One region of the Stenotrophomonas maltophilia group sp. vghtpe118 genome, then DNA from elsewhere that is predicted to be linked to it. Evidence: predicted binding sites of a transcription regulator. Region 1 holds the regulator's gene; the other holds the start of a gene.
What was found. The regulator FliA, encoded in region 1, starts transcription of late flagellar genes. The targets are predictions, from matches to a motif close to TAAAGTTTNNCNNNCNNNGGCCGATAA.
Positions count from the first base shown of each region.

Region 2: a site for FliA is predicted at 11,295-11,321, ahead of ACUDTM_RS10525 (methyl-accepting chemotaxis protein). Genes of this name have one in related genera too.

Region 1 covers NZ_CP199672.1:463,677-478,601, reverse strand. The annotation lists gene fliR (flagellar biosynthetic protein FliR) at 1-592, shown strand, start outside; gene ACUDTM_RS02250 (putative bifunctional diguanylate cyclase/phosphodiesterase) at 871-3,003, shown strand; gene flhB (flagellar biosynthesis protein FlhB) at 3,211-4,341, shown strand; gene flhA (flagellar biosynthesis protein FlhA) at 4,386-6,446, shown strand; gene flhF (flagellar biosynthesis protein FlhF) at 6,592-8,220, shown strand; gene ACUDTM_RS02230 (MinD/ParA family ATP-binding protein) at 8,207-9,094, shown strand; gene ACUDTM_RS02225 (RNA polymerase sigma factor FliA) at 9,091-9,834, shown strand; gene cheY (chemotaxis response regulator CheY) at 9,892-10,284, shown strand; gene ACUDTM_RS02215 (protein phosphatase CheZ) at 10,284-10,889, shown strand; gene ACUDTM_RS02210 (chemotaxis protein CheA) at 10,892-12,739, shown strand; gene ACUDTM_RS02205 (flagellar motor protein) at 12,841-13,581, shown strand; gene motD (flagellar motor protein MotD) at 13,583-14,599, shown strand; gene ACUDTM_RS02195 (ParA family protein) at 14,604-14,925, shown strand, end outside.
Region 2 covers NZ_CP199672.1:2,299,196-2,314,120, reverse strand. The annotation lists gene accC (acetyl-CoA carboxylase biotin carboxylase subunit) at 1-987, opposite strand, end outside; gene accB (acetyl-CoA carboxylase biotin carboxyl carrier protein) at 998-1,477, opposite strand; gene aroQ (type II 3-dehydroquinate dehydratase) at 1,537-1,980, opposite strand; gene ACUDTM_RS10585 (DOPA 4,5-dioxygenase family protein) at 2,273-3,001, opposite strand; gene ACUDTM_RS10580 (isocitrate lyase/PEP mutase family protein) at 3,167-3,994, shown strand; gene ACUDTM_RS10575 (hypothetical protein) at 4,028-4,561, opposite strand; gene ACUDTM_RS10570 (NAD(P)H-dependent oxidoreductase) at 4,687-5,283, shown strand; gene ACUDTM_RS10565 (TetR/AcrR family transcriptional regulator) at 5,300-5,893, shown strand; gene ACUDTM_RS10560 (D-alanyl-D-alanine carboxypeptidase family protein) at 5,907-6,689, opposite strand; gene ACUDTM_RS10555 (GIY-YIG nuclease family protein) at 6,823-7,389, shown strand; gene ACUDTM_RS10550 (hypothetical protein) at 7,397-7,540, opposite strand; gene ACUDTM_RS10545 (LysR substrate-binding domain-containing protein) at 7,639-8,550, shown strand; gene ACUDTM_RS10540 (ABC transporter substrate-binding protein) at 8,534-9,250, opposite strand; gene ACUDTM_RS10535 (arylamine N-acetyltransferase family protein) at 9,523-10,362, opposite strand; gene ACUDTM_RS10530 (hypothetical protein) at 10,417-11,142, opposite strand; gene ACUDTM_RS10525 (methyl-accepting chemotaxis protein) at 11,350-13,938, shown strand; gene ACUDTM_RS10520 (PepSY domain-containing protein) at 13,983-14,925, opposite strand, start outside.

The sequences.
Region 1 (14,925 bases):
GGACTGGACCGGCTTCGACGCGGCTACGGTGCTGACCATTGCCCGTGAACTGGCCATCGGCGTGTCCATCGGCTTCATGCTGCGGTTGGTGTTCGAAGCCGGCGCGATGGCCGGCGAACTGATCGCGCAGGGCACCGGCCTGGCCTTCGCGCAGATGAGCGATCCGCTGCGCGGTGGTACCTCCGGCGTGATCGGACAGTGGTTCTACCTGCTGTTCGGGCTGCTGTTCTTCACCGCCAACGGCCACCTGGCTTTGATCTCGCTGCTGGTGGACAGCTATCGCGCGCTGCCGATTGGCGCCCCGCTGCCGGATCCCCATGCCTTCTTCAGCATCGCCCCGACCTTCCTGCTGACCGTGCTGCGCGGCGCGCTGAGCCTGGCCATCCCGCTGACCGTGGCGATGTTGGCGGTGAATCTGGCCTTCGGTGTCCTGGCGCGTGCCGCGCCTGCGCTGAACCCGATCCAGCTGGGCCTGCCGGTTTCGCTGCTGCTGGGCCTGTTCCTCCTGGCGCTGCTGGCCGGGGAAATGGGGCCGCCGGTACAGCGCCTGTTCGACGCCGCCTTCCAGGCCGCGGACGCGGTCACACGCTGACCCGGTCGTCACGTTCTACTGCTTGCCATGCATTTGTTTCTGTAGAGCCGAGCCCATGCTCGGCTGCCTTCGGCAGGAGTGGCAGCCGAGCATGGGCTCGGCTCTACAGGGGCGCAATTTCACGGATTGCCGCTTGAAGTCCCCCCGGGTCTGCGCGTTAGAGTGAATGCGCGGCAACCGGGGGGATGCCGCACCTGGCCGACGCCCGTTCGCGTTGGCCTGCCTCATGCATGCCCCACCGTGGTTTCCGTCGACAGGCAGGTCCGGGAGACTGACGAATGCTGGTAGGCACGTACAACCCGTGGCTGGTGGCGATCTCACTGCTGGTCGCCGTGATGGCGTCGTACACAGCGCTGGCCATGGCCGGGCGCACGGTCACCGCCCCGGGCCGGGCAGCCGCCTGGTGGTGGCGCCTGGGGGGCGGATTCGCCATGGGCCTGGGCATCTGGTCGATGCACTTCATCGGCATGCTGGCCTTCGATCTGCCCATTGCACTGGGCTACGACCTGCCCATCACCCTGCTCTCGCTGGCCCTGGCGATCGCCTCGTCGGTGTTCGCACTGTGGCTGGTCTCGCTGCGCACCCTGCCCCATCCGCGATTGGCGGGCGGTGCCCTGCTGATGGGCACTGGCATTGCCGGCATGCACTACGTCGGCATGGCAGCGATGCGCATGCAGCCCGGGATCGACTACGACCCGGGCTGGCTGCTGCTCTCCCTGGTGGTGGCGGTGGCCGCGTCGTGGACCGCGCTCTACGTTGCGTTCCGCCTGCGCGCGCAGCGCACCCGCGTCGGTGACCGGTTGGCAGCCGCGGGCCTGCTCGGCCTGGCCATCGTCGGCATGCACTACACCGGCATGGCCGCCGCGCGTTTCCCGGAAGGCAGCATCTGCGGCGCGGCGGTCGGCGATGGCCTGCAGAGCGAGTGGCTGGCGATGCTGGTGGTGGTGCTGACGGTTGCGATCCTGGCGGTGGTGCTGGTGGTCTCGTGGCTGGACCAGCGGGTGGAGGCGCAGCTGCTGCGGCTGCGCAACTCGATGCTGAGCACCTCGTTGACCGATGCCCAGCAGGAACTGACCCAGGCCGCGCTGCACGACCCGCTGACCCGCCTGCCGAACCGCCTGCTGCTGCAGCGGCGCATCGTGCAGGCGCTGGCAGAAGCCGAACAGGGCGGCAGCCGATTTGCGGTAATGTTCATGGACCTGGACGGATTCAAGCAGGTCAATGATGCCTACGGCCATCAGGCCGGCGACGCACTGCTGGTGGCGGTGGCCGAGCGTACCCGCCAGCTGCTCCGGCCCAACGATATGCTGGCCCGTCTGGGCGGCGACGAATTCGTGCTGGTGGTGCGCATCGAGCACGACGAGGACCTGCCCACCCTCGCCCGGCGCATCCTGCAGGCGGTGGGCAGCGGCCCGTTGCTGCCGGACAACGAACTGCAGGTGACTGCCAGCATCGGCGTGGCGATCTGCCCCGACCACGCTGCCAGCGAGCGCCAGTTGATGGCCTTCGCCGACGCGGCGATGTACCAGGCCAAGGAATCCGGACGCAACGCCTTCGTGCTGTTCGCCGACTGGATGAACGACAGTGCCGAGCAGCAGTTCCGGCTGCTGGCCGACCTGCGCCGTGCGATCGGCAGCGAGCAGCTGTTCCTGCACTATCAGCCGAAGATCCGCGTGGCCACCCAGAAGGTGGCCGGTGCCGAAGCGCTGATCCGCTGGAAGCACCCGGAGCACGGGCTGATCCCACCGGACCGCTTCATCCGCCTGGCTGAACGCAGCGGCGCGATCAACGAGATCGGTCGCTGGGCGCTGGACCAGGCCTGCCAGCAGCTGCGGCGCTGGCGCGACGCCGGGCATGAAGGCTGGTCAATGTCGGTGAACCTGTCACCGGTGCAGTTCAGTTCGCCACACCTGCTGCAGGATGTGCGTGAAGTGATCGAACGCTATGGCATTGCCCCGCGCCACCTGGTGCTGGAGATCACCGAAAGCACGGTCATGCGCGATACCGATGCCAGCCTTCGCCTGCTGCAGGCGCTGTCGGCGCTGGGCGTGGGCATCTCCATCGACGATTTCGGAACCGGCTATTCCAGCCTGCTGTACCTGAAGCGGCTGCCCGCCACGGAGATCAAGATCGACCACGCGTTCGTGCGTGACCTGGAACACAGTGCGGAGGACGTGGTGATCGTCTCGGCGATCGTGGCGCTGGGCCATGCACTGGACATGGACATCGTCGCCGAGGGCGTGGAAACCGCCGCGCAGCGCGCCTACCTGGAGCGCCTGGGCTGCGACTTCCTGCAGGGGTACCTGCTCGGCCGCCCGGTCGACGCGGCGCGCTTCATGCAGCTGCACGACCTGCCGCGGCCGCGGATGGAGCTGGCGCAGAGCCCGCCGCAACAACACCCGCCCGGATAGCGCCGGGCAGCGCGACCACCTGCCATCGCGGAACGATTCCTGCGGCACCCTCCTGTAGAGCCGAGCCCACGCTCGGCTGCGCTTCGCGCCTGGACCCAACCGCAGCCGAGCGTGGGCCCGGCTCTACAAAAGGGTCGTCGGTTGATCCACGCCATGCGTGGAACAGTTCTTGCACGCCCTCCGGCAACCCCTGCCGCAGTACCCGTGATGTCCGAGAACGAATCCGCCGGCGAAAAGACCGAACAACCGACCGAAAAACGCCTGCGCGACGCCCGTGAACAGGGCAACCTGCCGCGCTCGCGCGAACTGGGCACCGCCGCCGTGTTCGGCGCCGGTGTGCTGGCGGTGATGGCCATGAGCGGCTCGATCGGCCGTGGCGCCACGGCCTGGATGAAGCAGGCGCTCAGCCCGGAACAGAGCCTGCGGCAGAACCCGAAGGCACTGTTCGGCCACTTCGGCGACCTGCTGTTGCAGTTCATGCTGGTGATCGCACCGCTGGTGCTGGTCTGCCTGCTGGCCAGCTTCGTCGCCCCGCTGGTGATGGGCGGCCTGCGCTGGTCGCAGAAGGCGTTGCTGCCTGACATCAACCGCATGAACCCGATGAGCGGGCTCAAGCGCCTGTATGGCCCCGAGGCGCTTGCCGAGTTCACCAAGTCGCTGCTGCGCGTGGCCTTCGTCGGTGTCGCTGCCGGGATGGTGGTGTGGTCCGGCTTCGACACCCTGCGCGGGCTGATCCACCACCCGCTGGAGACCGCCATCACCGACGGCCTCGGCTTCACCCTGCGCCTGCTGCTGGCCACCGCCGGCGCCATGCTGGTGCTGGCCGCCATCGATGCCCCGTACCAGCGCTGGAACTGGATGCGCAAGCTGAAGATGACCCGTGAAGAACTGCGCCGGGAAATGAAGGAAAGCGAAGGCAGCCCCGAGGTGAAGGGCCGCATCCGCCAGCTGCAGCAGCAGATGGCCAACCGCCGGATGATGGAAGCGGTACCCACCGCCGACGTGGTGGTGGTCAATCCCACCCATTACGCGGTGGCCCTGAAGTACGAAGGCGGCGCCATGAACGCCCCCACCGTGGTCGCACTGGGCGTGGACGAGACCGCCCTGCGCATCCGTGAAGTGGCCGACGGCAACAAGGTCGCGATCGTCTCTGCCCCGCCTTTGGCACGCGCCTTGTATCGGGAAGGCCAACTCGGAAAGGAAATCCCCGTGAGACTGTATTCGGCCGTCGCCCAGGTTCTGTCCTACGTCTACCAGCTGCGCGCCTGGCGCACTGGCCCGATGCCGGACGCCCCGCACATCCAGGTGGATGAATTCGGCAAGGGAGGCCGCCCGTGAGCGCCCAGCCCGCCACCGGATTCAACACCCGCCGTGCCCTGGAAATGATCCGCCAGGGCCTTGGCGCGCCGCTGATCGTGCTGGCCCTGCTGGCCATGGTCGTGGTGCCGCTGGCCGCGCCAGTCCTTGATGCGCTGTTCACCTTCAACATCGCCATCTCGCTGATGGTGCTGCTGGCGGTGGTCTACGTGAAGCGCCCGCTGGACTTCACCATCTTCCCGATCGTGCTGTTGATCACGACCATGCTGCGGCTGGCGCTGAACGTGGCCTCCACCCGCGTGATCCTGCTCAACGGCCAGAACGGCCACGACGCTGCGGGCAAGGTCATCGCCGCCTTCGGTGAATTCGTGATCGGCGGCAACTATGCGGTCGGCATCGTGGTGTTCGCGATCCTGACCATCATCAATTTCGTGGTCATCACCAAGGGCGCCGGCCGCGTCTCGGAAGTGACCGCGCGCTTCATCCTGGACGCGATGCCCGGCAAGCAGATGGCGATCGACGCCGACCTCAACGCCGGTTTGCTGACGCGCGAGGAAGCCAAGCTGCGCCGCGAGGAAGTCCGCGAGGAAGCCGACTTCTACGGTGCAATGGACGGTGCCAGCAAGTTCATCCGCGGCGACGCCATCGCCGGCATCCTGATCCTGTTCATCAACATGCTCGGCGGCCTGGCCGTGGGCGTGCTGCAGCATGGCATGCCGTTCGGCGACGCCGCTGCCACCTACACCCTGCTCTCCATCGGTGACGGCCTGGTGGCGCAGCTGCCGGCACTGCTGGTGTCCAGCGCGGTGGCGATGCTGGTCACCCGCGCCTCGCGCTCGCAGGACATGGCCCAGGCCATGACCGGGCAGGTGTTCGGCCAGTACCGCGCGCTGGCGATCACCGCCGGCATCATCGGCGTCGTTGGCCTGGTGCCGGGCATGCCCAACGTCGCTTTCCTGACGCTGGCCGCGATCCTTGGCTTCATCGCCTGGAAGCTGTATCGCAAGACCAAGGCACCGGCTGCCGATGCAACAGGCAGTGGCACCGATGCTGCCGCGCTCACTGCGCTGGGCCGCCCCGCCGCGCCGGCACCGACCGCCGAACTGAGCTGGGACGAGCTGCGCCCGGTCGATCCGCTGGGCCTGGAGGTCGGCTACCGGCTGATTCCGCTGGTGGACAGCAACCAGGGCGGCGAACTGATGGCGCGCATCAAGGGCGTGCGCCGCAAGCTGACCCAGGATGTCGGCTTCCTGATTCCCTCGGTGCACATCCGCGACAACCTGGAACTGCCGGCCAACGGCTACCGCGTGCTGGTGCATGGCGTGCCGGTGGCCACCGCCGAGATCCACCCCGACCGCGAGCTGGCCCTGGATCCGGGCAGCGCGCTCGGCGCACTGGAGGGCATTGCCGGCAAGGATCCCGCGTTCGGCCTGGATGCCACCTGGATCCAGCCGCATCAGCGCGCCCAGGCCGAAACGCTGGGCTACACGGTGGTCGACCCGGCCACCGTGGTCGCCACCCATCTGTCGCACCTGATCCGCGAACACGCACCCGAGCTGCTCGGCCATGAGGAAGTGCAGCACCTGCTGGCCAACCTGGCCAAGAGCGCACCCAAGCTCGTCGAAGATCTGACGCCGAAGGCGCTGCCGCTGTCGGCGGTGGTGCGCGTGCTGCAGAACCTGCTGGTCGAGCGCATTCCGATCCGCCAGCTGCGCAAGATCGCCGAGGCACTGGTCGAACATGCGCCCAGCAGCCAGGACCCGGCCGTGCTGACCGCCGCGGTGCGCACCGCACTGGGCCGCTTCATCGTGCAGGAGATCGCCGGAATGTCGGCGGAGCTGCCGGTGTTCACCCTCAACCCGCAATTGGAACGTGTCTTGCAGGAGTCCACGCAGGGCAACGGCGCCGCGCTGGAACCCGGACTCGCTGAGCGACTGCACCAGAGCCTGGCCGAATGTGTCAGCAAGCAGGAAGCCCGCAACGAGCCCGCGGTCGTGCTGGTACCTGGCCCGGTGCGCGCCGCGCTGGCCCGCCTGGTCCGCCACAGCGTTCCGTCGCTGTCGGTCCTGGCCTACAGCGAAGTGCCGGAGGACAAGCGCCTGAAGCTGGTCGGAACGATCAGCTGACGCCGCCCGCCGATGCGCCAGAAAACAGACACCACTTTCGAACCAACGCAACAGACAGACACCAAGGGGAACCCGCACCGTGCAGACCACCGACCACCCGAGTTCCCCGACCGCCACCCCGCCGTCTTCGCCTCGTGACCACAGCATGAAAATCAAACGATTCGTCGCCGCCGACATGCGCTCGGCCATGAACCTGGTGCGCAAGGAGCATGGTCCTGACGCCGTGATCCTGTCCAACCGCCGGATCGAGGAAGGCATCGAGATCGTCGCCGCCGCCAACTACGACGAGAGCGCGGTGCAGCGTGCGCTGGAAGCCTCGCGCCGCGACGTCGCACCGCCGCCGGCACCCAAGCCGCGCACCGCCGCCGACGCGGTGATCGCCGCCGTCACCCGCCGCCGCAGCAGCACCCCGGCACCGGAACCGGTTGCCGCCACCACCTCGGCGGTGGCCGCCCTCGCCCGTGCAGCAGTGGGCGCTACCGGCCGCACCCTCGATAGCGCCGACGAGATCGTGCCAACCCGCGGCAGCACCGGCTTCGCCGCCACCCTGGCACGCGCCGCCGTCAATGAACCGGCACTGCCGGACCAGATCTTCGCCCCGTTCGCCGAGGCCATCGTTGCTCCGGCGCCGGCACCGGCCCTCGTCGCGCCGGCCAACCGCGCCCGTTTCCAGATCGATCCGCCGCACGAGGCGCATCACGAAAGCGTGGCGCCGGCGGTGCAGCCGCCACCGCTGCCGACCGCAACCCTGTCCGAAACGCAGCCGGAGGTCGCCGTCAGCGAACCGGCGTTGGCCGATGCCACCGTCGAAGCCGCGCCGACGCCGACGCTCGCCCCAGCCCCGGTCCTGACCGTGGTCGCCCAGGACGACGCCGAGATCCGCCAGCTGCGCCAGGAAGTGGCCGGCATGCGCCAGGTGATCGAGCGCGAAATGAACCGCTTCACCGACGAGCGCCTGCGCGGCTGCCCGGTGCGCGCCACCGCGCTGGACCTGATGGACGAGTACGGCTTCGATGCTGGCCTGGCCCGCGACGTCGCCATGCAGATTCCGCTGGAGACCGAGGCGCACCGAGGCCGCGGCCTGATGCTGGGGCTGATCTCGCGCAAGCTGCCGATTGCCCCGGTCGACCCGCTGGAGGAAGGCGGCGTGATCGCGCTGGTGGGCCCGACCGGCGCCGGCAAGACCACCACCATCGCCAAGCTGGCCTCGCGGTTCGCCGAGAAGCACGCGCCGCGTGACGTGGCTCTGGTCACCACCGACACCACCCGCATCGGCGCCCGCGAGCAGCTGTATGGCTACGGCCGGCAGCTCGGCATCGCCGTGCACGAGGCCAACAGCGGCACCGACCTGGACCAGCTGCTGGAACGCCTGAAGGACTACAAGCTGGTACTGATCGACACCGCCGGACTGGGCCCGCGCGACCGCGCGCTGGCCGCCCAGCTGCAGTGGCTGCGCGCCGCGCGCCAGGTGCGCACCCTGCTGGTGCTGCCGGCCAACACCAGCTTCGGCGACATGGACGAGGTGGTCCGCCGCTTCGGTGCCGCCAACCTGCAGGGCCTTGTGCTGAGCAAGCTGGACGAAACCGGCCGCTTCGGCAACGCCCTGTCGGTGGCCGTGGACCACGCCCTGCCGATCACCTGGGTGACCGACGGCCAGGACGTTCCGGACGACCTGCACCGGGCCAGTGCGGCCAATCTCGTACTTCGCCTTGAAGATTTGCGCCGAGCGGCCGATATGCCCTGCAACCCGGAGTTGAACCATGCCGTCGCGTGAGTACGCCAAGCTGACCAAGACCTTCCCGCTGTCGGCCACCCGCAGCGAGCCGCTCGGCCCTGTGCGCACCATCGCCGTGACCGGCGGCAAGGGCGGCGTGGGCAAGACCAACGTGTCGGCCAACCTGGCCGTGGCGCTGGCCGGCATGGGCAAGCGCACGCTGCTGCTGGACGCCGACCTCGGCCTGGCCAACATCGACGTGATCCTGGGCTTGAACCCCACCTATACGCTGGCCGACCTGGTTGCCGGCCGCTGCTCGCTGGACGACGTCATCGTCGAAGGCCCGAACGGCGTGCTGGTGGTCCCGGCCGCGTCCGGCCGCCGGCACATGGCCGAGCTGGCCCCGGCCGAGCACGTCGGCCTGGTCAACGTGTTCTCCGAGCTGGAACGCGAGCTGGACATCATGGTGGTGGACACCGCCGCAGGCATCACCGACGGCGTGCTGACCTTCTGCCAGGCCGCGCAGGACACCGTGGTGGTGGTCTGTGACGAGCCGGCTTCAATCACCGACGCCTACGCGCTGATCAAGGTGCTCTCGCGCGAACGTGGCGTGGACCGCGTCCAGGTGGTGGCCAACATGGTGCGCGACCCCAACGAGGGCCGCGTACTGTACGAGAAGCTGACCCGCGTCTGCGAGAAGTTCCTCGCCGATGTCTCGCTGAACTATCTGGGCTGCGTGCCGCAGGATGACTGGCTGCGCCTGTCGGTGCAGCGCCAGCAGCCGGTGGTGAAGGCCTACCCGTCCAGCCCGTCCGCACTGGCCATCACCGAGATCGCGCGCCGCACGGCCCGCTGGCAGGCGCCCACCGAACCACGCGGCGGCGTCGAGTTCTTCCTCGAACGCATCCTCAAGCAGCGCGGGGTGGCGGCATGAAAGGCGCGGCCCAGTACAGGGAAGTCCAGCGCTCGGCGGCCAACGACGTCATCGCCCAGCACTCGGACCTGGTGCGGCGCATCGCCCACCATCTGGCCGCGCGCCTGCCGGCCAGCGTCGAAGTCGACGACCTGATCCAGGCGGGCATGATGGGCCTGATCGAGGCTTCGCGCAGCTACGACGCCGACCAGGGCGCCTCGTTCGAGACCTATGCCTCGATCCGTATCCGTGGCTCGATGATCGACGAGATCCGCCGTGGCGACTGGGTGCCGCGCTCGGTGCACCGCCGTGCACGCGATGCTGCGGCCACCATCCGCCGCCTGGAACAGAGCAGCGGCCGCGCCGCCAGCGCCACCGAAGTGGCCGCCGCGATGGAGATGCCACTGCCCGAGTACCTGCGCCTGATGGAAGACGCTGCGCGTGGCCAGGTGCTGAGCCTGGAGTCGCGCATCGAGGACCAGGGCGAGCTGGACACGGTCGCCCAGGGTGGCCCGACCCCGCAGCAGGTGCTGGAGCGCAGCGAGTTCGGCCGCGAGCTGGGCAAGGCCATCGGCCATCTGCCCGAGCGCGAACAGCTGGTGCTCTCGCTCTACTACGAGCAGGAACTCAATCTGAAGGAGATCGGCGCGGTGCTCGGCGTGAGCGAGTCGCGGGTCTGCCAGATCCACGGCCAGGCGGTGCTGCGCCTGCGCGGCCGGCTGAAGGTATTCGAGGCCGTCGACGCCGGCCTCGAAGAATGAACATCCCCGAGGCAGCTGCCCCCGGCCGCCCGGAATGAACAACAAAGGAACTCTGCTTTGAACAAGAACATGCGCATCCTGATCGTGGACGACTTCTCGACCATGCGTCGCATCGTCAAGAACCTGCTGGGCGATCTGGGCTTCACCAACACCGCCGAAGCCGAGGACGGGCATGCCGCGCTGTCGCTGCTGCAGAGCCAGCCGTTCGATTTCGTGGTCACCGACTGGAACATGCCGGTCATGACCGGCATCGAGCTGCTCAAGGCGATCCGTGCCGACGCCAAGCTGAAGACCCTGCCGGTGCTGATGGTCACCGCCGAAGCCAAGCGCGAGCAGATCATCGAAGCGGCCCAGAACGGGGTGAACGGCTACATCATCAAGCCGTTCACCGCGCAGACGCTGGAAGAGAAGCTCGGCAAGATCTTCGAACGCCTGGCGGCCAGCGCCTGATGGACACCACGGTCGACAAGAATGCCCTCGCCCTGCGCCTGCAGGAAGCACTGGACGCACTGGAGTCCGGTGACGAAACCGCCTGGCGGCAACGCATCGACGGACTGGTCGCGCTGCGCACGCAGCCGATGATGAGCGGCCTCTCGCGGCTGGCCCGCGAGCTCGGGCAGGCCCTGGGTGAACTGCCGACCGTGCCCAGCGAGGCCGGCGAACTGGACGATGCCTGCGCACGCCTGGACCACGTGGTGGCGATGACCGAACAGGCGACGCACCGCACCCTGGACCTGGCCGAGGAATGCCGCAGCCTGACCGAACAGCTGCGCGCCGAAGGCCTGCAGCCCGGCCAGGATGCACAGCTCGAGCGCATCCGCCACAACCTCACCGAGATCGCCCTGACCCAGAGCTACCAGGACCTGACCGGGCAGATCATCCGTCGCGTGGTCGGCATCGTCCGCCGCGTGCACGAGGGCTTCGGCGCGCTCGGCCTGCCGCCGGAACAGCATCGCACCGATCCGGAACTGGCCGGGCCGGCACTGAAGGGACTGGACCGCCACGCGGTCTCGCAGAACGACGCCGACGACCTGCTGTCGGACCTGGGGCTGTAAGCATGAGCGCGGTATCCGACGACATCACTGCCGATTTCATCATCGAGGCGCAGGAAATCCTGGATCGCCTGGGCGAACAGCTGGTGTCGCTGGAGCAGGCACCACAGGACACCGAGCAGCTCAACGCGGTGTTCCGGGGCTACCACACGCTCAAGGGCGGCGCCGGCTTCCTCGGCGTCACCGCCATGGTCGAGTTGTGCCACGCCGCCGAAGAAGCGCTGGGCATCGCGCGCGCGGGCCAGGCCGTACTGCAGGCCCATCACTTCGATGCCGCCCAGCAATCGCTGGACTACCTGCAAGCGATGCTGGATGCAGTTTCCTCCGGCACCGAGCCGGGCTATGCGCCGCCGGAGCTGATCGCCCAGTTCGACATGCATGGCGGTGCCGTGGCTGCACCCGCCGCCGCAGCAGCTCCCGCTGCGGGTGGCAGCGACCTGATCACCGACGACGAGTTCGAGGCCCTGCTCGACCAGCTGCACGGCGGCAACGCACCGACTGCAGTCGCGCCGGCAAAGAAGGCTGACGACGGCCTGATCAGCGAAGACGAGTTCGAAGCCCTGCTCGACCAGCTGCACGGTGGCGCCGCACCCGGCGCCAAGCCCATCGCTGCGGTAGCGCCCGCACCGATCGCGGCACCACGCCCACTGGCCGCACCGGCCGCACCGGCAACTGCAGCGGCGACCAAGCCGGCCGCCAAGCCGCTGGCCGAAGCCGAACATACCGTGCGCGTGGACACCAAGCGCCTGGACGCGATCGTCAATCTGATCGGCGAACTGGTGCTGTCGCGCAACCGGCTCAAGACCCTGCGTGCGCGCCTGCGCGACGAGGAACTGGACCGCGCCGTGTCGACCCTGGACATCGCCACCGCGCGCCTGCAGTCGGCGGTGATGCGTACCCGCATGCAGCCGGTGGGCAAGGTCTTCTCGCGCTTCCCCAAGGTCGCCCGAGACGTTGCCCGCTCGCTGAAGAAGGAAGTGGACCTGGAGCTGATCGGTGCCGAGACCGAGCTCGACCGCAACCTGGTCGAAGCGCTGGCCGACCCGCTGGTGCACCTGGTCCGCAACGCCATCGACCATGGCGTGGAAATGCCCGACCTGCGCGAAGCACAGGGCAAGCCGCGGATGGGCCATGTACGCCTGTCGGCCCAGCAGGAAGGCGACTACGTCAGCATTGAAGTGCAGGACGACGGTGCCGGCATCGATCCGGAGAAGCTGCGCGCGAAGGCGCGTGAGAAGGGCCTGATCGATCCGGAAGCTGCCGCGCGGCTGAGCAGCGAGGAGTGCCTGCACCTGGTGTTCCTGCCCGGCTTCTCGACCAAGCAGCAGGTCACGGATATCTCCGGCCGTGGCGTTGGCATGGATGTGGTGCAGTCGCGCATCCGCGAACTGAGTGGCCAGATCCAGATCCAGTCCGAGCTGGGCCGTGGCAGCCGCTTCCTGATCCGCGTGCCGCTCACCCTGGCGATCCTGCCGACCCTGCTGGTGCAGGCCGGCGAGGATGTCTATGCGCTGCCGCTGGCGCGCGTGATGGAAGTGCTGCACGCGCCGCGCACCTCGCTGGGCTGGTTCGATGGCCGCGCCGTGCTCGACCGCCGTTCGCACACGCTGCCACTGGTCGATCTGCGCCAGTGGCTGGATGTGACGCCGGCCGCCTCGACCCTGCTGACCATCGTGGTGCTGCAGGCCGGCGAAGCGCGCTTCGGCCTGGTCGTGGACCAGGTCCGCGGGCGCGAGGAAGTGGTCATCAAGCCATTGCCGAAGGCCCTGCGCGGCCTGCGCGGTTACGCCGGTGCAACCCTGATCGGCGATGGTCGCATGGCGCTGATCCTGGATGTGGACGGCCTGCGCTGACGCCCGCCGGGCCAGTCCCGGCGCCCCGAAAACTGTGACTACCGTCGTTACGCGATCTACCGGTGTCTCAAGTCCCATTCATACAAGCCGATACCGGATCCATGGATAGACTCAGCCTCATTGGACTCTTTCTCGCCCTGGCCTCGCTGGTCGGCGGCAGCATCCTCAAGGGCGCCGGCCTGGCGTCGCTGTGGTCGCCTGCGGCGTTCGTGATCGTCATCGTCGGCACCGTCGCTGCGATCCTGCTGCACACCTCGCCGGCGGTGTTCAAGCATGCGTTCAGCATCGTGCGCTGGGTCGTGCGTCCACCGCACAGCGACCGCCGCGAGCTGATCCAGCAGATCGTCGAGTGGAGCAACATCGCCCGCCGCCAGGGCCTGCTGGGCCTGGAATCGCAGGTGGAAGCACAGCAGGACCCGTTCCTGCGCAAGGGCCTGCAGCTGCTGGTGGACGGCGTCGAGCCCGAATCGATGCGGCACATGCTGGAAATCGAACTGGGCAGCCAGGAGCACCAGGACCAGGCCGGCGCCAAGGTGTTCGAAGCAATGGGCATCTATGCACCGACGCTGGGCATCATCGGTGCCGTGCTGGGCCTGATCGCAGTGATGAAGAACCTGGCCGACCCGAGCAAGCTCGGCCACGGCATCGCCGCCGCGTTCACCGCCACCATCTACGGCATCGCTTCGGCCAACCTGCTGTTCCTGCCGATCGCCGCCAAGCTCAAGAGTGTGATCTCGCACAACACGCGCGACCGCGAGATGGTCATCGAAGGCCTGATCTCGATCGCCCAGGGCGAGAACCCGCGCAACATCGAAACCAACCTCTCCGGCTTCCTGCACTGACATGGCCCGCCGCAAGCACCACGAAGAGCACGCCAACCACGAAGCATGGGCGATCCCCTATGCCGACCTGATGACGCTGCTGCTCGCCTTCTTCGTGGTCATGTATGCGATCTCCTCGGTGAACGAGGGCAAGTACCGGATCATGGCCGACGCGCTGACCGATGCCTTCGGTGGCGCACCGCGCACCATCAACCCGGTGCAGGTGGGCAACAAGCAGGTGCAGGGCGGCGGCTGGGACAGCCCCTCGGTGATCAAGTCCGGCACCAAGATCGGTCCCTCCGCGCCGGCGCCCTCGCACGACCCGACCCTGCTGCCGTCGATGGCCTCGCAGATGCGCATGCCGGTGTCAGTGCACAACCAGGAGCAGATCGCCCGTGCCGAGCGACAGCTCAACAGCATCGCCGACCGCCTCACCGCCGCGCTCGCACCGCTGATCGACCGCGGCATGATCAGCGTGCGCCGCACCGAACTGTGGATCGAAGTCGAGATCAACAGCGACATCCTGTTCCCCACCGGCTCGGCCGCGCTGGACGTGCATGCGCGGCAGACCCTGGCCAGCCTGGCCGAGGTGCTGCGCGACGTGCCCAACAGCGTGCGCGTGGAAGGCCACACCGACAACGTGCCCATCGCCACCGCCACTTTCCCGTCGAACTGGGAACTGTCGGCCGGGCGCGCCGCCAGCGTGGTGCACCTGTTCGCCGACCAGGGCGTGCAGCCGTCGCGGCTGGCGATGGTCGGCTATGGCCAGTTCCGCCCGCGCGAAGAGAACGACAGCGCGCAGGGCCGCAACCGCAACCGCCGGGTGATGGTCATCATCCTGGCCGACACGTCGCACTCGGTGGATCCGCTCGGCCAGCGCCTGAACGCAGCCACCGGCGCCACCGACAGCACCGTCACCGAACAGGCCGCCGCAACTCCGGCCAGCGCCCCCACCTCCCCCATCGCACCGGTGAAGTTGCCGCCGGTGCCGGCTGGCAGCCGCGTCGGCGCCGCCGTTCCCCCGGCAATGAAGGAGTAATCCGATGCGCATCTGGGCAGTCGCCAACCAGAAGGGCGGAGTCGGCAAGACCACCACCACCCTCGCCCTCGGCCGCGGCCTGGCCGCACTCGGCCATCGCGTGCTGCTGATCGACCTCGATCCGCATGCCTCGCTCAGCCGCGCCTTCGGCGTGCCGGTGGACCCGCCGCCGGCCGGCGTGCTGGAGCTGTTCGGCACACCGCCAGCGGACCTGTCCGGCCTCTGCCATGCCAGCAACATCCATGGCCTGGACTACGTCTGCGCACAGTCGGCGCTGGCCACGCTGGAACGCCGCAGCGCCAACCAGCCCGGCCTCGGCCTGGCCC
Region 2 (14,925 bases), 1.8 Mb from region 1:
CACCACGTCGCTCTGCTTGATCGACAGCTTCTGGCCAGCGGCGATCTTCAGCTGCTCGGCCACCAGGTCGATGCCGGTGACCATTTCGGTGACCGGATGCTCCACCTGGATGCGGGTGTTCATTTCGATGAAGTAGAAGCGGCCGTCCTCGTACAGGAACTCGAAGGTGCCGGCGCCGCGATAACCGATGCGGATGCAGGCTTCCACGCACACCTTGCCGATCTGCTCGCGCTGTTCGGCGGTGATGCCCGGTGCCGGTGCTTCTTCCACCACCTTCTGGTGGCGGCGCTGCATCGAGCAGTCGCGTTCGCCGAGGTGGATGGCGTTGCCCTGGCCATCGGCCAGCACCTGGATCTCCACGTGGCGCGGGTTCTCCAGGAACTTCTCCATGTAGACCTCGCCATTGCCGAACGCGGCCTTGGCCTCGCTCTTGGTGGTTTCGATCGAGGTCTTCAGCGAGGCTTCGGCGTGCACGACGCGCATGCCACGGCCACCACCGCCGCCGGCCGCCTTGATGATGACCGGATAACCGATCTCACGGGCGATCTTGGTGTTGGCGACGATGTCATCGCCCAGCGGGCCGCCCGAGCCGGGCACGCACGGCACGCCGGCGGCCTTCATCGCGCGGATGGCTTCGACCTTGTCACCCATCATGCGGATGGTGTCAGCCTTGGGGCCGATGAAGATGAAGCCCGACTCTTCCACGCGCTCGGCGAAGTCGGCGTTCTCCGACAGGAAGCCGTAGCCCGGGTGGATGGCCTGGGCGTCGGTGACTTCAGCGGCGGCGATCAGTGCCGGGATGTTGAGGTAGCTCTGCGGCGACGGCGCCGGACCGATGCAGACCGACTCGTCGGCCATGGCCACGTGCTTGAGGTTGCGGTCGACCGTGGAATGCACGGCCACCGTGCGGATGCCGAGGGTGTGGCACGCGCGCAGGATGCGCAGCGCGATCTCCCCTCGGTTGGCGATGACGACTTTGTCGAGCATGGCGCGCCCCTCAGCCGATCACGAACAGCGGCTGGTCGAACTCCACCGGCTGGCCGTTCTCGCCGAGGATGGCGACGATGGTGCCGGACGTGTCGGCTTCGATCGGGTTGAACATCTTCATCGCTTCGATGATGGCCAGGGTTTCGCCTTCCTTGACCTGCTGGCCCACGGTGACGAAGGCCGGCTTGTCCGGGGCGGACGAGGCGTAGAAGGTGCCGACCATCGGCGAGCGCAGCACGTGGCCTTCCGGCAGTGCCGGGCCCGGCTTGGCGCTGCCGCCGGTGGAGGCTTCGGTCGGCGACTGCATCGGCATCGCCTGCGGCGCCGGGGCGGCCGGAGCGGCATACACCGGCGCGGCGACCGGGGCGGCATAGCCGGCCACCGGGGCGCGCGACAGGCGCACCGACTCTTCGCCTTCCTTGATTTCGATTTCAGCCAGGTTCGACTCTTCCAGCAGGTCGATCAGCTTCTTGATTTTGCGCAGATCCATGAGGGCCTCTTTGGTTTCTATCTAGGTGAGGAGAGCGCCGTGGGCGCCCGGGTCGACAATCAGGTGGCGGATACGCGCAGCAGCGCCGCGTCCATCGCGTAGCGGTAGCTGTCGGCACCGAAGCCGCACACCACGCCCACCGCCTTGTCACTGAAGTAACTGTGCTGGCGGAAGGGTTCGCGGGCATGCGGGTTGGACAGGTGGATCTCGATGAACGGCACCGCCACCGCCGCCAGCGCATCGCGCAGGGCCACCGAGGTGTGGGTGAAGGCGGCGGGGTTGATCAGGATGAACGCGGTTCCGTCGTTGCGCGCGGCCTGCACGCGGTCCACCAGGACATGCTCGGCGTTGGACTGCAGGCTTTCCACCGCGTGCCCGGCAGCGGATGCCTGCGCGGCCAGGGCCTGGTCGATGTCGGCCAGCGTGGTGTGGCCGTACACCTCCGGCTCGCGGGTGCCGAGCAGGTTGAGGTTGGGGCCGTGCAGGACCAGCAGCTTCGCCATGGGATCCGGAAGACGGGAAAGGGCGGCAGTCTGGCGGAACCGGCGGATGCTGTCCAGTTCGGCGAAGTTTGCAGCGTTTCAATCGTCCGTTTGAAATTCGCTGCAGGGCTTGTCGCCGTACGGCGGGCGCTGGATCAAGGCGCGCTGAACGGCGTGCTTGCGGTGGATGCGAGCACGTAGGCCGACGATCACGCCCGGGCCGCTCATCGGCAGAGCCGCACCCTGCGTGGATGAGGAGGCGTAGGGCGCAGCCGCTGTGCCCTTACCAGGGAGTTGCCTGTCAGCTGATCGCTCAGGTCTCCAACGGTACCGTCGGCACCACGTTCGGGAATACCTCCTCCAACGGCTCCTGTTCCCCCGGCTGCGGCGCCGGCCAGTTGTAGGCGTTCACCGGCTGAGCGCGGTTCACCCACAACGCGTAGTACAGGTGATCGGCGCGACCGTCGCCGGTATTGGGGTGGATCAGGATGGTCAGCCCCAGGCTGTTGAGCTGCAGCCAGGGCACCAGCACCGGCAGCAGGTCGTTGGTGAAGCCGAAGTAGAAAGAGGGGGTGACGTGCGGGCCACGCGGCTCCAGGTTCCAGTTGCCCAGCTCCACCGGGAAGCGCTCGGCGGCCCAGCGCCGCAGCAGGGCTGCCTTCTCGAAGCTGTCCTCATCGAAATAGATATGGGCGTGGTAGCTCTTGATGTCGGTGTAGGCGCGCGGGGCGGTGGGCAACGTGGCCTCGCCGGGGCGCACGCTGGCCGGGCGCGGGGTCGGTTCGCTGGCCGTGGCCTGGCCCCAGGGGCTGCGGCCCTTGGACGCTGGCGGAACGATGGCGCGGAAGCCGGGTCGTCCGGGCTCGGTGGTGTTCACGGCGCTGCCGACGCGCGCGGCGGCGGTGGCGGTGGACGCGCTGGCCAGGCCGCCGGCGGCCAGGCCGGCCGACGCGATCAGGCGCCGGCGGGCGGGCGAAAGCACGTCGGCCCAGTGGGCGTCATCGTCGCCCGGGTCGATGAGGGGCTGCGGGTCCGGGTGCATGAGGTGCTCCGTGGCGGCATTGGGGGGGCAGGCGTCCACGCTCGGGCACGGCTGCCGGTGGCGTCCAATAAGCAGCCGGCATCACTTCATGCACGGCTGCCTTCGTCGCCTTGAGCGCGACCGAACGGCGGGCTAGGGTGCAGGTTTGCCGCCCCGGAGCCCGCCATGGCCTCGCCTGATGCCGACACCCTGCGCAAGCGCGCCAGCTTCCGCCAGTTGCATGCAGCAGGATGCTTCGTGCTGCCCAATCCGTGGGACGTCGGCAGTGCGCGCTATCTGCAACGGCAGGGCTTCCAGGCCTTGGCCACGACCAGTGCCGGCTGCGCCTGGAGTGAGGGGCGGCCGGACGGCGCGGTATCGCTGCAGGCCACGCTGGAGCACCTGCGACTGATGGCGGCGGCGACCCCGTTGCCATTGAATGCCGACTTCGGTGATGGTTTCGGCGCTACGCCACAGGCGGTGGAGGAGGCGGTGACCGCGGCGCTCGATACCGGCATCGCGGCGTTGTCGATCGAGGACGCCAGCGGCCTGGCCGATGCACCACTGAGGCCCATCGAGCAGGCGGTCGAGCGATTGTGCGCGGCGCGTGCGGCCATCGACCGCGCGGGCGGCGACGTGCTGCTGGTCGGGCGAGCGGAGAACTTCTTCGTGGGCGTACCGGATCTGCAGGACACCCTGCGGCGCCTGCGTGCCTATGCCGAGGCCGGAGCCGATGTGCTGTATGCACCGGGCATCAGTACGCGCGAGCAGATCAGTGCGGTGGTCGCCGCCGCGGGCTCCAAGCCGGTGAACCTGCTGGTCGCTGGCCCCACAGCACTGAGCCTGCAGGACATCGCCGCACTTGGCGTTCGCCGGGTCAGCCTGGGCGGTGCGCTGGCGCGTGCCGCGTGGGCTGGACTGATGCAGGCGACCCAGCCGATCGTGCAGGACGGACGCTTCGATGGCCTGCAGCAGGCGGCGTCCGGGGCGGCCTTGAACGCGTTGTTCCAGTAGCCCCGCGCCCTGCATGGCGGGAAGGGCCGGCGACTACAACGCCTCGATCTCCCGCTTGGGCAGGATCACGCCGGGTTCCAACGCTGGCAGCAGTTGGCGAAGCAGGCGTGGATTGTCCTGCAGCCCCGTGCCGTCCAGATATGTCCACCCGGAACCGCCAATGCGGCGCACGGCCACCATGAACGTGGTGCTGCGCATCGGGGTTTCACGCACCCGTACCAGGGATTGGCGTGGCACGAAGCAGACTTCTTCCTCCCCAGCCGCATAGGTCCGGGTCGGCACACCGACGTCTTCGCTGATGACCACCACGCCGCCGCTGTGCTGCTTCTTCAACGCATCGCGGGTGATCGCCTGGAAGGCCTCATCGCCGCCGGCCAGCCGCTTGAGGCTGGGATGCGTACGCTCGATGAGGAAGTCCGCGTCGCCGCGGGCGTAGGCAGTCATCAGGGCGCGCACATCTTCGCGCAGGGCCTTCGCGTCACTGGGACTGAGTTCACCCGCGAAGGCGGATGGCAGCAACAGCGACAGCAGCAGCGTCAGTATCGCCAGGGGCAGGCGTCGATCCATGTCCGGATGTCCCACAGGGCATCGCTGCACTATACGTTGGACGCGAAAACAGCGTCCCACCGGTGGCGCTGGTTTCCCCGGAATCGCTACTTACCATTAGTAAGTATCGATTCCTGGAGATCTCCATGCACAGCCTCATTGTCATCGCCCACCCTGAGCCCGGTTCGCTGACCCACGCGATGGCGCGTCGCATCGGTGATGCCATTGCCGCGGCCGACACCGGCAACACCGTGGCCTATGCCGACCTGATGGCCGAAGGCTTCGATCCGCGCTTCAACCCGCAGGACCAGGCGTTGTTCCGCAGCACCGGCGCGGTACCGGCCGATGTCGCTGCCGAGCACGCGCGGCTGGATGCCACCGATACGCTGGTGCTGGTGTTCCCGTTGTACTGGTGGTCGTTCCCGGCGCTGCTGAAAGGCTGGATCGACCGTGTGTTCACCAACGACTGGGCCTACGCACAGGATGCGCAGGGCAGGCTGGTGAAGAAGCTGCAGCGCCTGAATGTGCATCTGGTCGGCTTGGGCGGCGCCGACGCAGCCATGGTCGAACGTCGTGGCTACGACGCGGCAATGAGGACCCAGATCGACATGGGCATCTTCGACTATTGCGGCGCGCGCGTGCTGTCGTCCCACCTGCTGTTGGACGCCGATACCGGTGCCGCTGAAGCGCATCTGCAGACCGCGCTGGCGATCGGCCGTAAAATTGGTGTTCCGATGCGCTGATCGCCGTGCTCCGCCGATGCCCGCCAACGCCACCCCCACGCGCCGCCGAATGACCCGGGAGCAACGCACCCGCCAGTTGCTGGATGTGGCCTGGGCACTGGTCCGCGAAGAAGGTACCGGAGCGTTGACGCTGGGGCGGCTGGCCGAAGCGGCGGGCGTGACCAAGCCTGTGGCCTATGATCACTTCGTGACCCGCAATGGCTTGCTGGCGGCGCTCTACGATGACTATGACGGACGCCAGACCGTGGTCTTCCACGAGCGTATCGGTCGCGCCCGGGCGCAACTGGTCGATCGGGCGGCGGCTATCGCCTCCGGCTACATCGACTGCGTCCTCAGCCAGGGCAGTGAAGTGCAAGGCATCCTCGCCGCGCTGGTGGGGGCGCCGGAACTGCATGAGGTGCGGCGGCGCTACCAGCAGGATTTCATCGACAACTGCCAGGTCTGGCTGGGCCCGTTCGCGGCCGACGGCACGGTGTCGCTGGCCGGGCGCTGGGCCATCCTCGGTGCGGCTGAAGCCCTTTCAGAGGGTGTGGCTGCCGGCGCGCTGGACAAGGCCGGTGCCGTGGCCGAGCTGCAGCGGCTGATCGTGGCGACGGTCAAGCGGCGCTGAGCCGCACGAGCGGTCAGCCGCCGGCCAGGGCGGCGAATCCCGCGGCCAACTGGTCGCGCACCAGTGCGTCGCGCGCGTCGCGGCTTGCAGAGCCCAACACCACGGTGATCAGCCGTACCGGCTGGTCCCGCCCGGGTACTGGCCGGCACGCGGTGGCGGCCAGGCAGAAGCCTGCGGCCTGGGTGTAGCCGGTCTTCAAGCCGTCCACGCCGTCTTCGCCGAGCAGGGCGTTCTGGTTGCTGCGGTTGAAGCTGCCATGGGCGAACGCGCGCTGCGCGGTGATCGCCAGGATCTGCGGATGATCGTTCAACAGGCGGGCGGCCAGCACCGCCATGTCGCGCGCGCTGGAGACATGGTGCGGTGTGGTGATGCCGGACACGCTGGCAAACCAGGTGCTGCGCAGCCCGAGCTGGCGTGCGTGCCGGTTCATGCGTTCCAGGAATGCGGCCTGCGATCCGTCCAGGTGGCGCGCGATCGCCAATGCAGCGTCATTGCCGGACACCACCATCAACCCTTCCAGCAGGCGCGCCAGGGTGATTGTCTCGCCGGGCGCCAGGCCCATGCGCGTTTCATCATCGGCCACGGCATGCACATCGTCGGCGGCGATGGTGACCGGGTCGTCCCACGAGCGTCCGTTCTCTTCGACGCACGCATAGGCGGCGTAGGCGGTCATCAGCTTGGTCAGCGATGCCGGTTGCCGCGCGGTTTCAGCGTTGTGCTGGTGAATCACCGCAGAGGTTGCCGCTTCCAGGGTGATGGATGAAATCGGTAGGGGGGCGGGCGCAGCAGACGGCATGGCGGGCGGAGATGGCAGCGACAGTCAGCAAGAATAGTTCGTGCCGGCTGCACGAAGCCGCACTGCCGGTGCGCTGCAGCGTGCACGGTAGCGCCCGGTTGCGCCCGGGCTGAGGTGGAGGCAGCCTGCGCACATGCAATCGGATATCCGCATCGATGGTCGTGTCTTTACCTACGTCTTCCCGTGTGCGTGGGAGGACTACGCGAAGATCGGCTTTTCACGTGATCCGCTCGGACGCATCAGCGCATTGCATCGGCGCTGGTTCGAGTTCTTCGACCTCGATGCCGGTGCGCTGGTGGAAGCGGAGGGCGAGCGTGATGCACGTGATCTGGAGCTGCAGCTGCGTTCGCCGTTCAAGGCGCACCGCGCACCGGCACCGATGACGATCCAGCACAAGGCTGGGGGTCGTACTGAATGGGTACGTGGTGCCAACCAGGCCTTGTCGCTCGCAATTGCTGCGTTGGGTGAACAAGGCTATCGCTGTTACCCGCTGAAGGCGTGGCTGCAGGTGGCGATGCGCCTGCGCATGGACCGGCTGCACGACTGGGCTGTGGTGCAGCTTCCGGAAGAGGAAGGACTGCGGATTTCCGGTGGCCCCGGCGAGGGCGTGCTGCGTGACACGCTCGACGGTTGCCGGGCACTGGATATCGATCCAATGCCCTGGCTGCCTGAATACGTCCAACGCTGGTACACAGGTTGAGCCGCGTTCAACGGGTCCCCGGCTGCTGAACCGGCGCGGCCGGTTGCGCCGCGCACGCAGGGGAGTCGGTGGACGGACTGGCCAGCTGGCGTGCCAGCTCGGCGTTGGCCACATGGCCGTGCAGGAACAACAGGCTGCCGAAGATGTTCATGAGCGTGCCTCCACTTGAGTGGATTGCACGATACGGGCAGCATGGGCGGGCAAAAAGCGACATTTCCGCAAGCATGCCTTGAGAGGAATTCAAGCCTGATGTCCCGTCCGCCCCTTCATGCCCTGCAGGGTTTCGTGGCCGCCGCGCGGCTGGGCAACCTGTCACGGGCAGCGGCATCGATGAACCTGACCGTCAGTGCGCTCAGCCATCAGATGCGCCAGCTGGAAGAGCGGCTCGGGCAGCCACTGCTGGTCCGCCAACCGCGTGGCGTCGCCCTCACCCTGGAGGGGCAGCGCCTGCTCGACCAGGTCGGCCCGCATCTGGATGCGATCAACGAAGCCTTCCAGCCCTATGCGGCCCGCGCCGAGCACGTGCTGACGATCAGTGCGGTGCCGTCGATGGCGTCGGCGTGGCTGGTGCCGCGCCTGGGGCATTTCGTGGCTGAGCACCCACAGATCGAGATCAACCTGCAGTCGAGTGAGCGCCTGATTGATTTCGAGCGGCAGCGCCAGTTCGACGCCGCGCTGCGGCTGGGCAGCGGGCAGTGGCCGGGCCTGGTGGTTGAGCCGCTGTTCGACGAGTGGCTGCTGCCAATGGCGAGCCCGGCGCTGATCGAACGCATGGGAGGGATCGACCGGGTGCCACTGAACCAGTGGCCACTGCTGGGGGACCCCGATGGCGCGTGGGGGGCCTGGTTCGCGTTGAGCGGGCAGACCCCGCCGTCGCGCTTCGTAGCGGTGCTGGATGATTCGGAGGCACACCACCGTGCGGCGCTGGACGGGGTGGGCGTGGCGCTGGGGCGGGTGACGCGGGCGCGCTTGTTGCTGGATTCCGGCCAACTGGTTGCGCTGTCCAACCTGCGCCTGAAAACCGCCTGGCCGCATTGGCTGGTCTACCCGCAGCGTTCGGCCCGCCACCGCGGCTTTCTTGCCTTCCGCGACTGGCTGCACGCGCAGGCTGCCGAACACGTGCGGCACATGGCGGACGCTACACTCATCGCACCAGCGTGACCGCCTGCCCGGCGCGCGCGAATGCCTCCTCCAGCAGCGAGCCGGCCTTGATCGCCTCCACTTCTTCGAACAGCGCCTGCAGCGCGTCGGCGGGGCGGGATGCCGGCGCCGCCACCGCCTGCTGGATCGCGGTGAAACGGTCAGCCAGCACGCGGTGGCCGGGATGCGCCCGCGCCCATGCTTGCAGCGGCTGGCGCACGCCGGCGGCGGCATCCAGGCGCTGCAGATCGAACAGGGTGATCGCAGCCGCCGACGTCTCGGCCCGTTCGATCGTGGCGTGGCGCAGTTCGCGGCTGAGAAACAGATCGTAGGCTGCACCGCGGCCCACCGCGATGCGCAGCCCCTCGCGGTCGAGGTCGGTCACCTGCTGCGCGGGACTGTCCTCGCGCACCAGATAGGTGCCTTCGATCTCCACGTACGGAGCACTGAAGGCGATGCGGTCGGCACGTGCCGGATCGATGGCCAGGAAGGCCAGATCCCAGCCGTCTTCGCCTGCCGCAGCGACCACCGAGGCTGCGGCATCGTGACAGGTGAAGCGTGCCTGCACACCCAGGCGCTGCGCCAATATCGCGGCCAGCTCCACCGACGGTCCGCGCGGCGAGTGCGCATCGCCCTGCGCCAGCACCGGGTTGCCCAGGTTGATCGCCACGCGCAGGAAGCCCTGCGGTGCCAGCGCACTTTGGTGATCGGCCAGGGACATGCAGGACTCCGCGAGGAAAGGGGCACCCAGCATGCCAGCGCTGCCCTGCAAGGAGTGTCATGCTGCACGACTGCAGGATGGCCTACCTTCCGTTTGCCGACGAGGCCGCAGGTGTGGGCATGGACTTGGAGGTGAGCCTGGAGCGTGGCCGAGATCTGCGAAAGTGAAGGCAACCGGATTGCGTTGCAGGCGCGCACGGTTCCGTAGAGCCGAGCCCATGCTCGGCTGCTGTTGACCCAGCCGCCCAAGCTCAGCCGGGCATGGGCTCGGCTCTACAAGGTCGCGGCGCGTGAGCGCTGCAGCCAGTCGTTGATCGCCGGATCGAGCCGCGGGTCTTCGGGCAACTGCATGCCGAAGCGTTGCTGCAGCACGTCGCGCACGTCGGCAACATCGTGCAGCGGACGCTTGTCCGGTGCCTGGCCGGGGCGGTACTCGGTGTAGTTGCCGCTGCCGATGGTGCGTCGCCAGTCCGGCCCGGTCAGCGACGCGCGCAGTTGGCCAGGGAAGCTGGAGTCGGGATGGGTGCACACGTACCAGTTGCCCACCACGTTGTCGATCGGTGCGGGCACGTGCAGGTCGAAACGGTACATCGCCCGCCAGCCGTCACCGGATTCGGCGTACAGCACGAAATCCCCCTCGCCAGGCAGCCGCTGCAGCAGATAGCGTTCGTGCGGCGTGGCCTGCGGCTGCGGATCATGCAGCCGCAGCGGCACGGTCGGGGTCAGGCTGCCGAAACCGGCATCCACCAGCCAGTCATCGCCGTCCACCTGCACGCGCAGCAGCAGGTGGGTCCGTGCGGTCAGTTCGCCGTCCTGGGCAGCCAGCAGCACGCGCGCGGTCAATGGCTGCGCATCGAAGCCCAGCGCCTGCAGCAGCGACAGCAGGCCCCCATTGAGTTCGAAGCAGTACCCGCCACGGCGCTCGTCCAGCAGCTTGCGCTGCACGCTGTCCAGGTCGATCGGTACCGCATCGCGCAGCAGGCAGCTGAGGGTCTCGAACGGCAGCACTGCGTTGTGGCGCTGCTGCAGCAGGGTCAGGCCGGCCAGCGTCCGCGGTGGCGGTGCATCCAGCTGCAGGCGCTGCAGGTAGCGGGGGACATCGAGCGTCGTCATGGCGGCACCGGGCGGGGAGGAACGTCCACTGTGCTCCCCCAACCGGGGTTGAGGTCAAGCGCGGCGGCGCGGCATAGCGTCAATTGATGCCGGCTTGAGAGAGGAGGGGCTCTGGTTTTTTGCCTCGGGGATTGGGATCAAAAGAAACTCATTACGCTCGTTAGGCTGGATAACTTTCCCAATTGCATCGTAGCTCTGCAGAGGGAACAGGGATACGCGCGTTGTGAAAGCGCCAAGTACTGCGACCGGAACCCCCAGAACGATTCCCGCCCAAGAGCCATGCATGGCGGAAAGCAGGCCTTCAACCCAAAGCATGCTGCCGAACAGATAGAAGATCATGCCAGTAGCACCGGCAGCGTATCGCCAGCGGCGCTCTCGCTTGGGCATGTGAAATTCAATGCTGGTGCCATCCATGCTGCGCCGTGCCAGTGTACTTATGCCCCTGATATGGCGCCATTTGATGCTTGGCGAGTAGCAGCGCATGAGGCTGAAGTAGGCCCGGCGCTCCTCGCGCCCGACCAGGAGGCCATAGCGCCCTCGAAATGCCTCCTGCAATGTGGACTCCTTTACCCAGCTTGCTTCCAGATCATCCTCTGAATGATCCGCGATCTTCAGCAAGTACTCGCGATCCCGATGCTTTGACTCTCTCCAGCGGTGGAAGCTGTCCATAGGAGGTCCGAAGAACCAGCGCACGATGGTTGCGAGGACCACTATGACAGTACCGATCCCGACAGGGATGCCAAGCGTCTGAATCTGACTCAGTACCGTGCTGATGAGCATGGCTGCAGTTGCTCCGAGGTAATTGTGTGAAACGTAGTTCTATCAGTCGGGATTCTCAGGAGATGAGAAATGGAGATGTTCTCTGTCATCGCATCGTCGCTTGTTGCCGGTACAAGAAGCGAGATCGGATCCGCGAGGAAGAAGATTGGACCTAAAGTTTCTTCGCATACGGCCGATACAGGTGCGTCCCTCTACCTGGAGCCTGTCATGTCGGCCGTTGTCCCCCACCTCCGGTCCCTGCGCACGCAGCTTGCGGCGCTGCGCCCGGCGTCCTCCGGCCTGCTGCTGTGGCTGCAACCGCATCGGCTGAGCGTAGCCAACAAGCTCAAGGCGACCTTGTGGGTCTGTGGCCTGGGACTGGTCGCAATCGCAGCCGTCTACGCCTGGACCGGGCATGCCAGCACGCAGGCTGCGCGCAGCCAGGCCAGCTACCAGCGCGGCAGTGACCTCGCCGCGCGCCTGGCCACGCGGGTGGCCGAAGCGCGCCGCCTGCAGATCCAGTATGCACGCAGTTTCGATGATGCCGACCGCGCGCAGCTGCTTGCCACGCAAAAGGCGCTGCAGGACGATCTGCGGGCGCTGCGCACGATGCCGATGGATGCAGGCCGGCGCAAGGCCCTGCAGGCGCTGACCGAAGCTGCAGGCGCGTTCTCGCAGGGTGTTGCCGCCCTGTTCGAACGGGTCGACGAGATGGGCCGTGGTGAGGCCGGCCTCGCCGCGCAGCTGCAACAGGCTGCAGACACGCTGCAGGGGCAGGTGGATGCGCAGCAGCGGGATGCGCTGGCGTTGTCCCTGCAGAAGATGCGGCGGCAGGAGGCACTGCTGCTGCTCGACGGTGATTCCACCCACGCCGACCGCGCCAGCGAAGAAAAGCTGCCGTTCGATCTCGCGCTGGCGGGCCTGCCCGCGGATGCGCAGGGCACCCTGCGCACCGGAATGGAGGCGTATCAGACCGCATTGCTGGGGTATACCGCTGCCCGTGTCGGCCTGGATGTGGAAGCGCAGTCGCTGCTGGATACCGCTGCGGGCGTAGCGCCTGCGCTGGCCGCATTCCAGCAGGCACAAGCCGCGGCACTGGCCCGTGCCCAGGCCCGCCAGCAGGCTGGTGCGCGCACGATGAGCGTGCTGTTTGCATTGACCGTGCTGCTGGTCGCCGGTGTGCTGATCACCAGCCTCGTGCTGGTGCTGCGTGCAGTGCGCCAGCCGATCCAGGACACCCTGCACTTCGCCAGCGACATCGCCGACGACCGCCTGGACACCACCCTGCGCGTCTACAACGCCAACGACGAGATCGGCCAGCTGGCGCAGCGCCTGGTCGACATGCAGCAGCGCCTGCGCGCGCGTATCGAGACCGAGCGTGCCGTGGCGCGCGGCAACACCCGGGTGCGCCAGGCATTGGACAGTGCGCAGACCGGTTTGATGGTGATCGATGCGGAAGGGCAGGTCGCCTACGCCAACCCGGCACTGCTGCAGCTGCTTGACCTGCGGAACGAAGCGCTGGTGGGCAGCGACGCGGTACGCCTGCATCCGGCGTTGGCCAGCCTGGCCGGCGTGCGCCAGCGCGAAGAGCGCGAGATCGGCCATGCTGGCACGCGTTACCAGCTGATTGCCAACCCCGTCATCGATGAAGGGCAATTCCTCGGCGTAGCGGTGGAATGGCGCAGTCGTGCGCTGGAGACCCTGCTGGAAACCGAGGTCGCTGCGCTGGTCGATGCTGCAGCACACGGCGACCTGCACGGTCGCATCGCGCTGGAGGGCAAGCAGGGCTTCGTGCGCACGTTGTCGACCAGCATCAACCGCCTGCTGGCGACGTTTGAAACCAACCTCGGCGACCTGCAGGCATTGCTGGCCGCGCTGGCCCGTGGTGACCTCAGTGTGCGCATGGAGGGTGAGCTGCAGGGCGTGTTCGCGCGCATGCGCGATGATGCCAACGCGACGGTCGCTCAGCTGGGCCGCATCGTCACCCGCATCCAGCACGCCACCTCCAGTATCGATACCGGCGTTGGCGAGATCGTTGCCGGTCATCAAGATCTGTCACAGCGCACCGAGCAGCAGGCCGCGAACCTGGAAGAGACCGCCGCTTCCATGCACGAACTGACCGATACGGTCGGTCGCAATGCTGATGCCGCAGGCCGTGCCGACGCGCTGGTCAAGGGTGCGGCTGCGGTGGCGCAGCGCGGCGGCGAGGCTGTCGGTCAGGTGGTGGCGACCATGCAGGGCATCAGCGAGGCATCACGCCGCATCGGCGACATCACCCAGCTGATCGACGGCATCGCCTTCCAGACCAACATCCTGGCGCTGAATGCTGCGGTGGAAGCGGCGCGTGCCGGTGAGCAGGGCCGCAGTTTCGCCGTGGTGGCCGCGGAAGTGCGCCTGCTTGCACAACGCAGCGCAGAGGCGGCCAAGCAGATCAAGGGCCTGATCGAGGATTCGGTGGCGCGTGTGGGACAGGGCAACCAGCAGGCCGAACAGGCCGGCATCACGATGGGCGAGATCGTCGGCAGCGTGCAGCAGCTGGCCGAGCTGCTGGCGGGTATCCGCAGTGCGTCGCAGGACCAGCATGCCGGCATCGCACAGGTGAACCAGACCATCGTGCAGATGGAAGCCAGTACCCAACGCAACGCCAGCCTGGTGGAAGAGGCCGGTGCCTCCACGGCGCAGATGCAGGTCCAGGTGCGTGCCCTGGCCGACGCGGTGGGCGCGTTCCGGTTGCAGTCGATGCCGCAGGCGCGCGCCGCGGCGGCCTGGTCAGCCGAGCGTAGGCTCGGCGCTACATCGGCTGCAGGAACACTGTAGAGCCGAGCCCATGCTCGGCTCACACCAGCGTTCGGCGGCAGGAATCAATACACGTCGCGGCGGTAGCGCCCGTTTTCCAGCAGCGTTTCCACCGCTTCATCACCCAGCGCGGTTCGCAGCACCTGGTCCACGCCCTCGGCCATGCCCTGCAACGACCCACAGACATGGATCACCGCACCGCGCTGTATCCAGTCGCGCAGCGTTCCGGTGGCCGCCTGCAGGCGATCCTGCACATAACCGCCGTCGCCATCGCGCGAGAACGCCAGGTCCACCCGGGCGAGATGGCCATCGGCCTGCCACGCTTCGATCTCGTCGGCGAACAGGAAATCGTGTGCACGCTGGCGTTCGCCGAACAACAGCCAGTGCCCGTGTTCGCCTGCACGGGCGGCTTCGCGCAACAGGCTGCGCAGGCCGGCGATGCCGGTGCCGTTGCCGATCAGCACCATCGGCGCGCCAATGACACGATGGAAACCGGGGTTGCGATGCACGCGGGCGACGATGCCGGCACCGATCGGCGCATGCAACGACAGCCAGCCCGAGCCCAGCCCGGCTCGACCGGAGGCGTCATGCACCAGCCGCACCACCAGCTCCACCACGCCATCATCCGTGCAGGAGGCGATCGAATACTCGCGGCTGGGCAGCAGCGGCAGCCCGGCCAGCCACAGGCAGGCATCCTGCACCGCCAGCGCAGCATCGGCCTCGGGCAGCTCGCGTTCACTGGCCAGCGCCAGCAGCGTGCGCGGATGGCCATCGACCAGCAGGGGCTGCAGCGGATCCAGCCCATGCGCCTTCAACACGGCACCGGCGTGCTGGGCATTGTGGCGGGGCGCGATGTGCAGGATGTCACCCGCCTGCCACTGCACGTCGGCCGGTGCGGCAAGACGGATACGCCAGATGGCTCCGCCGACGCTGCCAGGGTTGAGGCGGTCGCGGCCGAGCAGGCGCCACTCATGCATCTGCGTAGCCGCAGGCAGCACGCTGTCATCG